2 linked regions of the Chitinophaga caseinilytica genome follow. The protein of the gene in region 1 interacts with the protein of each later gene in a pairwise test. Links are inferred from orthologs where the notes say so. Each region holds a gene or a part of one and is shown on either strand. Other genes may lie near its edges.

Region 1 (3,697 bases):
CGTCATCTTCCTCGACGGCTCCTCCGAAGGCATGGAAAAAACCATGAAGCAGCTTATGGGCCTCAACCAGATGATGGGCCCCGAAAACATGCAGTTCAAGAAATAACGACACATTTTTTATAGCGCGAAAGCGGCCCCCGACGGGCCGCTTTCGCTTTTTCACTACATCCCGCCGCTCCGCCATTCCGGCTTCCCGTTCCTGTATTTCACCGGTTTTCCGTTGAATTCCCGCCTTTACAGGCATAATTTCCATCCCGGAATTACAACCGGGACCCATAAACGAAAAACGCGGAAGGCAAGTTCCGCGCCAGGAAAGTGCGCAGGCGATGGTCCGGCGCGCCTTTGATGATGAAAAAACGGCGGCCCGCAAAGGCCGCCGTTACTTATTTTCTGCGTTTCTGGAAGAAATCCTTCACCATTCGTAAACTCTCTTCCCCCAGCAAACCCGTTTCCACTTTCGTTTTCGGATGAAAGGGCGATTTGCCGTCCGTCACCCGGCGATAGCCGTTCTTTTCATCCGGCGCCGCGTACACGATGCGCCCGATCTTGCTCCAATACAGGGCGCCGGCGCACATTACGCAAGGTTCCAACGTCACGTAGAGCGTGGCTTCCATGAGGTATTTGGCGCCGAGATAATTGAAGGCCGACGTCAGCGCGATCATTTCCGCATGCGCCGTACAATCGGTCAGCATCTCCACCTGGTTATGCCCCCGGCCGATCACCTGCCCGTTCATCACCACCACCGCGCCAATCGGCACTTCTCCCTTCTCTTCGGCCAGGCGCGCTTCTTTCAGGGCCTGGCGCATGAAATGCTCGTCCGTCATTGTACCATATTTATGAATTCATCTTCCGTCAGGATTTTGACGGTATTGATCTTTTTCGCTTTTTCCAGTTTGCTGCCGGCGTCATCGCCCACGATGAGGTAATTGAGCTTGCTGCTCACGCCGCTGAGGATCTTCCCGCCCTGGGCTTCCACCATGGCTTCCGCATCGCTGCGCTTCAGTTTGTGCAGCGTGCCGGTAAAGAGGAAGGTTTGTCCGCTGAGGGTGCCTTCCTCAGAGCGCGAACCCTTACTGCTGGCGAGGTTCAGGCCGAGCGACCCGAGTTTCTCCAGCATATGGATATTATCCTCGTTGAGGAAAAACTGTCGAACGCTGCCGGCCACTTTCGGCCCGATATCTTCCAGCGCCAGGAGCTGCTCTTCGGTATACGATGCGAGGTCGAGCAGGTGAGACACCGCGTTGGCGAGGGTTTTGGCCGTGGTTTCGCCGACGTACCGGATCCCCAGCCCGAAGATCAGGCGGTGCAGCGGCTGCGCCCGCGAGGCTTCGATGGCCGTTTGCAGGTTGGAGATAGACTTCGGCCCGAAGCCCTCCAGCTTGCCGATGGCGTCGAAATCGAGGGCGTAAATGCCGGGCACGTCTTTGAGCAGGCCAAGGCCATAAAACTTGCGCACGTTGCTTTCGCCGAGGCTGCGGATGTCCATCGCGTCTTTACTCACGAAATGGATCATCCGTTCCACCACCTGCGCTTCGCAATTGATGTTCACGCAGCGCCACACGCTTTCGCCTTCCGGCTTGAACAGCGGATCGTGGCACACCGGGCATTCCTTGGGGAACACGATATCGGTTTCGGTGCCGTCGCGCAGGTCGGCTACGGATTTCACGATGTACGGGATCACGTCGCCGGCTCTTTCCACCAGCACGCGGTCACCGATCTTAAGGTCTTTTTCGCGGATGACGTCTTCGTTGAAAAGGCTCACGGAAGCCACGGTTACGCCACCGATAGGCACGGGGTCGATCTTGGCCACGGGCGTGATGGAGCCGGTTCTGCCCACCTGGAACTCCACGTCCCGCAGGATGCTCGTTGCCTGCCGCGCCTTGAATTTATACGCCATGGCCCAGCGTGGATGGTGCGTGGTCATGCCCAGTTTGTCCTGCAACTGGTAATCATTCACCTTGATCACCATCCCGTCGATCTCGTAAGGCAAATCATCGCGGTGCGCTTCGAATTCGGCGCAATACGCGATCACGGCATCTATCCCTTTCACGGTTTTCATTTCCTTCGCCGGGCTGCGGAAGCCCAGCTGCCAGAGCATATCGAGGGTATTGCTGTGGGTCTGGATGGCGGGCGGTTCTTCTATCCCGTCCTGCATCGTATGGAAGCTCATGTGATAGAGGAACGCTTCCAGCCCGCGTTTCGCCACTTCATTGGGGTCCACGATGCGCAGGGAGCCGGATGCGGCGTTGCGCGGGTTGGCCAGCGGCGGGAGGTTGTCTGCGGCACGTTGTTCGTTCAGCCGCGTGAATGTCTTTTTATTGATGAGCACTTCGCCCCGCAGTTCTATCTGCTGGATGCCGAATCGCGAAAAGTTGGCGGAAAGCGGGATGGAACGGATCTGGCGGATGTTGACCGTAATTTCGTCGCCCTGCACGCCATCGCCCCGCGTGGCGCCGCGTGCCAGCAGATCGTTTTCATAAATGAGGGAAATGCTGGCGCCGTCGAACTTCGGTTCCACGCAATATTCGATCTCCTGCAGCCCGGAAGCTTCGCGGTTCTTGCGGTCCCAGTCCAGCAGGTCGTCTGCATTGTAAGAATTCTCCAAACTGAGCATGGGCACGAGGTGCTGCACCGTGGGGAAGTTCTTCGTAAGCCCCTGCGCCACGCGCTGCGTGGGGGAATCCGGGGTTTGCAGTTCCGGGTTTTCACTTTCCAGCTTTTTCAGCATGGAAAACAGGCGGTCGTATTCTTCGTCGCTCAACACGGGATCGTCCTGCACATAATATCGCCAGTCGCTATGGCGGATCACTTGCCGCAGCGCGTCGGCCAGTTCTCCGGGAGTGCCCGTTTTGCCGGACAGCAGTGCCTTCGCTTCCGAGGCGAGGGCTATTTCAATGTCTTTCGCGTACATGATGTATCTGGATAAATCAAAAGTCTGCCGTAAATTTAAACTTTAGTTACCACGCGCGAATAAATTCTTGCCATGAAACACAGCAGTCTAGTAGCACTGGCCTTTATCCTTTTTGCCTGTAAAAGTAAGGAACCGGCGGACCTTCTCGTCCACAACGCCGTTATCTACACGGTGGATACCGGTTTCCGCGTGATGCAGGCCATGGCCGTTACCAATGGCAAGATCGTGGCCACAGGGCCGGAAAAGGAATTGATGGCAAGATTTTCCGCGAAAGAAGAGCTGGATGCCAAAGGCGGCACCATCGTTCCCGGGTTCAACGACGCGCACGCACATTTCCTCGGGTACGCATCTGCGCTGCGGACGGTAGACCTGACCGGCGCCAAAAGCTGGGACGAAGCCCTGGCACGGGTGCGCGACTTCGCCGCCAAAAATCCCAAAGGCTGGATCATCGGCCGGGGATGGGACCAGAACGACTGGCCCGTGAAAGTTTATCCCGATAAATCGGCCCTCGACCGCATGTTCCCCGACCGCCCGGTGTTCCTGGAGCGGGTAGACGGGCACGCCGTGCTGGTGAACCAGGCCGCCATCAAGCTCGCCGGCATCACGCCCGCTTCTACCGACGGCGGTGGTTCCGTGGAAGTGAAGAACGGCGCCATGACGGGCATCCTCATCGACAATGCCATTTTCGGTGTGTCGAAAGTGATCCCCGAAGCCGATACCGCGGCCGTGATCGCATCGATCCTGGCGGCGGAACGGAATTGCCTGGCCGCGGGGATCACCAGCATA
Region 2 (4,084 bases), 1.1 Mb from region 1 along the record:
CCAGGATACCCGTGTAGATTGGTCTCATAATAACAGGGGAATTTAAGGATAGAAAGATAATGAGGATTCCCTGTACCCGGAAACCATTTATCACGTCAGGAGGCGGTTTCGGAACATTTTTCGCGGGATTTGTGTCCCTGGGGCGCTTTGGGGGGATGAAGCTACTGGTTTTCCGGGAGCCTGCCGGGCAGGTAAAGGTTAATTGTTCCTGAAAGCTTTTCTAAATAGACCAATCCGATAACCGGAATTATTGTTTTTTGCGGCAAGCGTTACCCACTTAAAAAAAAGCCGGCCCTCACAGGCCGGCTCTTCAGTATCGAAAAATGGTTTTTACACCACCACGTTGATCATTTTACCTTTCACGAAGATGATCTTCTTCGGCGTTTTCCCTTCCAGCCACTTCTGCACCACTTCATTCCCCAGCGCGATCTGCTCAGCTTCCGCCTGCTCCACGTCCAGGGAAATATTGATGGTCGTACGAAGTTTACCGTTCACGGAAACGGGATATTCCTTCGTGGATTCCGCCACGTATTTCGCTTCGAACACCGGGAACGCCGCATCCAGAATGGAACCGCTGTTGCCGATGGCTGCCCACAGCTCTTCGCTCATATGCGGCGCATACGGCGTGAGCAATACCAGCAACTGTTCCAGCACGGCTTTCTTGTGGCATTTCTGGTCGGTCAGTTCGTTGGCGCACACCATGAACGCGCTCACCGCGGTGTTGAACGAAAGGCGCTCGCTGTCTTCATCGATCTTGCGGATCGCCTTGTGCAGCGATTTCATCTCTTCCGCCGTAGGCGCTTCATCTTTCACCACGAGGCCCTTGTTCTCATCGTAAAACAGGCGCCATACTTTCTTCAGGAACCGGTGAACGCCTTCAATGCCCTTGGTTTCCCAGGGTTTGCTCTGCTCGATCGGCCCGAGGAACATTTCGTACATCCGGAACGTATCGGCACCGAATTTCTCCACCACCATATCCGGGTTCACGGTATTGAAAAGGCGCTTGCTCATTTTTTCGAGCTGCGTTCCGCAAATATATTTACCGTTCTCAAGGATGAACTGCGCATTGGCATAGTCGGTACGCCATTGCCGGAAAGCCTCGGTATCCAGCTCCACCCCATCCACGATATTCACATCCACATGAAGCTCGTCGGTCTCGTACTGGTCGCGCAGGCCGGCAGACACGAACTGGTTCGTTCCCCGCACACGGTACACCAGGCGCGAGCTTCCGCCGATCATCCCCTGGTTCACCAGTTTCTTGTAAGGCTCGTCGAAACCGATGAGCCCCAGGTCGAACAGGACTTTCGTCCACAAACGGCTGTACAGCAAATGGCCCACCGCATGTTCGGTGCCGCCGATGTACAGGTCTACCTGTCCCCAGTAATCAGACACCTTCCTGTCGCAGAAAGTTTCCGCGTTGTTCGGGTCCATATACCGGAGGAAATACCAGCTGGATCCGGCGTAACCGGGCATGGTATTGGTTTCGCGCTTCAGGGAGGTGCCCGGTTCGGAAGGCAGGTTCACCCATTCGGTCACGTTCGCGAGCGGCCCTTCGCCCTCTTCGCCCGGACGGTAATTCTCCACGTGCGGCAGTTCCAGCGGCAACTCGGAAACATCCAGCGCTTCGGGAACGCCGTTACGGAAAACGATGGGGAAAGGTTCGCCCCAGTATCGCTGGCGGCTGAATCCCGCGTCGCGCATTTTGTAGTTGATCTGACGCTTGCCGATGCCCAGCTGCTCGATCTTTTCGGCTACGATGTCCATCGCTTCACGCATGGGCTTGCCGTTGAGGAAGCCGCTGTTCTGGAGGATGGCGTCTTTGGTGGCATTGGCTTCTTCGCCGTTGAAGGCGTCGCCGATGATATTGGTGATCGGGATGTTGAAATGACGGGCGAAGCCGAAATCGCGCGCGTCGCCGCAGGGCACCGCCATGATGGCGCCGGTGCCGTATCCCGCCAGTACGTATTCGGAAATCCAGATGGGAATTTGACGGCCGTCGAAAGGATTCACGGCGTAGGCGCCGGTGAAGCATCCGGTGATTTGTTTCACTTCGGCCATGCGCTCGCGTTCGGAACGGCTCTGCACATACTCGCGGTAATCGCTCACCGCCTGGCTTTGCGCATCGGTCGTGATAGCGTCCACGAGCTCGTGCTCGGGGGCAACCACCATGAAGTCGACGCCGAAAATGGTGTCTGGACGGGTGGTGTAGACCACGATGTTCTCGAGGCTGCCGGCCACGTTGAATTTGATCTCGGCGCCCTGGCTTTTCCCGATCCAGTTGCGCTGCATGTCTTTCATGGCGTCGCTGAACTGGACCGTTTCGAGCCCTTCGAGAAGGCGGTCCGCATATTCGGTGATGCGCAGGAACCACTGGCGCATTTTCTTTTTGATGACGGGATGGCCGCCGCGTTCGCTCACGCCGTTGATCACCTCGTCGTTGGCGAGCACGGTGCCGAGCACCGGGCACCAGTTCACTTCGGCGTAGGCGAGATAGGCGAGGCGGTATTCCATGAGGGCCTGCTGCTGCTCTTCGTAAGTCCAGTTGTTCCAGGTGTCGGCGCTGAAGCGGAGGCTGCGGTCGCCGGGGCATTCCTGGTGGATATTGCCTTCCTGCTCGAAAATGCGGATGAGCGTTTCGATGTTTTCTGCTTTGGCGGCATGGCGGTTATACCAGCTGCCGTAAAGCTGCAGGAAAATATGTTGCGTCCATTTGTAATACGACGGGTCGCTGGTGTTGATCTCGCGCTCCCAGTCGAAGCTGAACCCGATATTGTCGAGCTGCTGGCGGAAGGTGCGGATATTGGCTTCGGTGGTCACGGCGGGGTGCTGGCCGGTTTCGATGGCGTATTGCTCCGCGGGGAGGCCGAACGCGTCGTACCCCATGGGGTGCAGCACATTAAAGCCTTTCAGCCGTTTGTAACGGGCATAGATATCTGACGCGATGAAACCCAGCGGGTGCCCAACGTGCAGCCCGGCCCCGGAAGGGTAGGGGAACATGTCCAGCACGTAACATTTGGGTTTGGTGCTGTTGTTGCTGACCTTGTAGGCGCCGGTTTTCACCCAATGGTCCTGCCATTTCCGCTCAAGTTGCCTGAAATTGTACTCCATAATCATCTAAAGCCCGGTATTGCCGGGCGCTTTATTGTAAATTACTTATTCACAAAAGATTTTCCAACCGGGCATTTTACCATATAATAAAAATTGTTAAAATACCGTTTGGGATGGCAAAAGTAAACATAAGTCCCAATTTTTATTATTTTCGCTCCTAAACTATAGACGAATGGCTCAACCCGGGAAAATGTCAGCAAAGAAATCGAAGCCGTCTTATATATATTCGATCATCGGGGTGACCCTGGTGCTCATCCTGCTGGGTGTGCTCGGTCTCTTTATGATCAATGCCAAGAATCTCAGCGAGTATTACAAAGAAAATATCGAGCTGCAGGTGATCCTGCGCGATAATGTGAAGGAAGACCAGGCCATCGCCCTGCGCGATTCCCTGGCGGTAATGCCGTTTGTGAAAAAAGCGCAATATGTATCGAAAGACATGGCGGCCGAGAAGTTCAAACGCGAGAATCCGGAAGAGAATTTCGCCGTATTGGGCTTCAACCCCCTGTACGCGAGCGTCGATATCAGCCTGCACGCCCGGTATGTGCAGCCAGACAGCCTGAAGGTGATCGAGCAGCAGATCCAGAGCCGCGCCAACGTCCGCGAGCTGTATTATCAGAAATCGCTCGTATCGGAAGTGCTGGAAATCGCAAAGAAAATCGGGATCGTACTGCTGGTGATCAGCGCACTGATGTGCATCGTGGTACTGTTCCTCATCGATAACACCATCCGCCTCGCCATGTACAGCAACCGTTTCCTCATCAAAACGATGCAGATGGTAGGGGCCACCCGGTGGTTCATCGCCAAACCGTTCGACAGGCGGAGCATCATCAACGGCGGCCTCAGCGCGGTGTTGGCCATCGCCTGCCTGATCGGTCTGATTTCCTTCGCGGAATCCGCCCTGCCGGGCCTCCGCGGGATGCGCGACTACTGGCTGACGGGCCTCCTGTTCCTGGCGCTGGTCGGGCTCGGAATCGGT

The links. The genes of interacting proteins can lie anywhere in the genome.
Region 2: the proteins of ligA (region 1) and leuS interact in binary tests that used the Escherichia coli proteins (3 or more experiments, as listed by UniProt). The link is inferred for Chitinophaga caseinilytica from one-to-one orthologs.

Annotation. Positions count from the first base shown.
Region 1 is NZ_CP150096.1:1,556,253-1,559,949, forward strand. The notes cover bases 367-3,358. They hold ligA (NAD-dependent DNA ligase LigA), read right to left. Parts: upstream 2,912-3,358; coding sequence 821-2,911; downstream 367-820. Other genes in these bases: WJU22_RS06745 (nucleoside deaminase), read right to left, coding at 384-824; WJU22_RS06755 (amidohydrolase), read left to right, coding at 2,984-3,358. Outside these bases: WJU22_RS06740 (SPFH domain-containing protein), read left to right, coding at 1-106; more of WJU22_RS06755, read left to right, coding at 3,359-3,697. UniProt on the Escherichia coli protein: DNA ligase that catalyzes the formation of phosphodiester linkages between 5'-phosphoryl and 3'-hydroxyl groups in double-stranded DNA using NAD as a coenzyme and as the energy source for the reaction.
Region 2 is NZ_CP150096.1:502,776-506,859, reverse strand. Bases 131-3,509 are described here. They hold leuS (leucine--tRNA ligase), read right to left. Parts: upstream 3,115-3,509; coding sequence 331-3,114; downstream 131-330. Other genes in these bases: WJU22_RS02060 (cell division protein FtsX), read left to right, coding at 3,299-3,509. Outside these bases: WJU22_RS02070 (S41 family peptidase), read right to left, coding at 1-28; more of WJU22_RS02060, read left to right, coding at 3,510-4,084.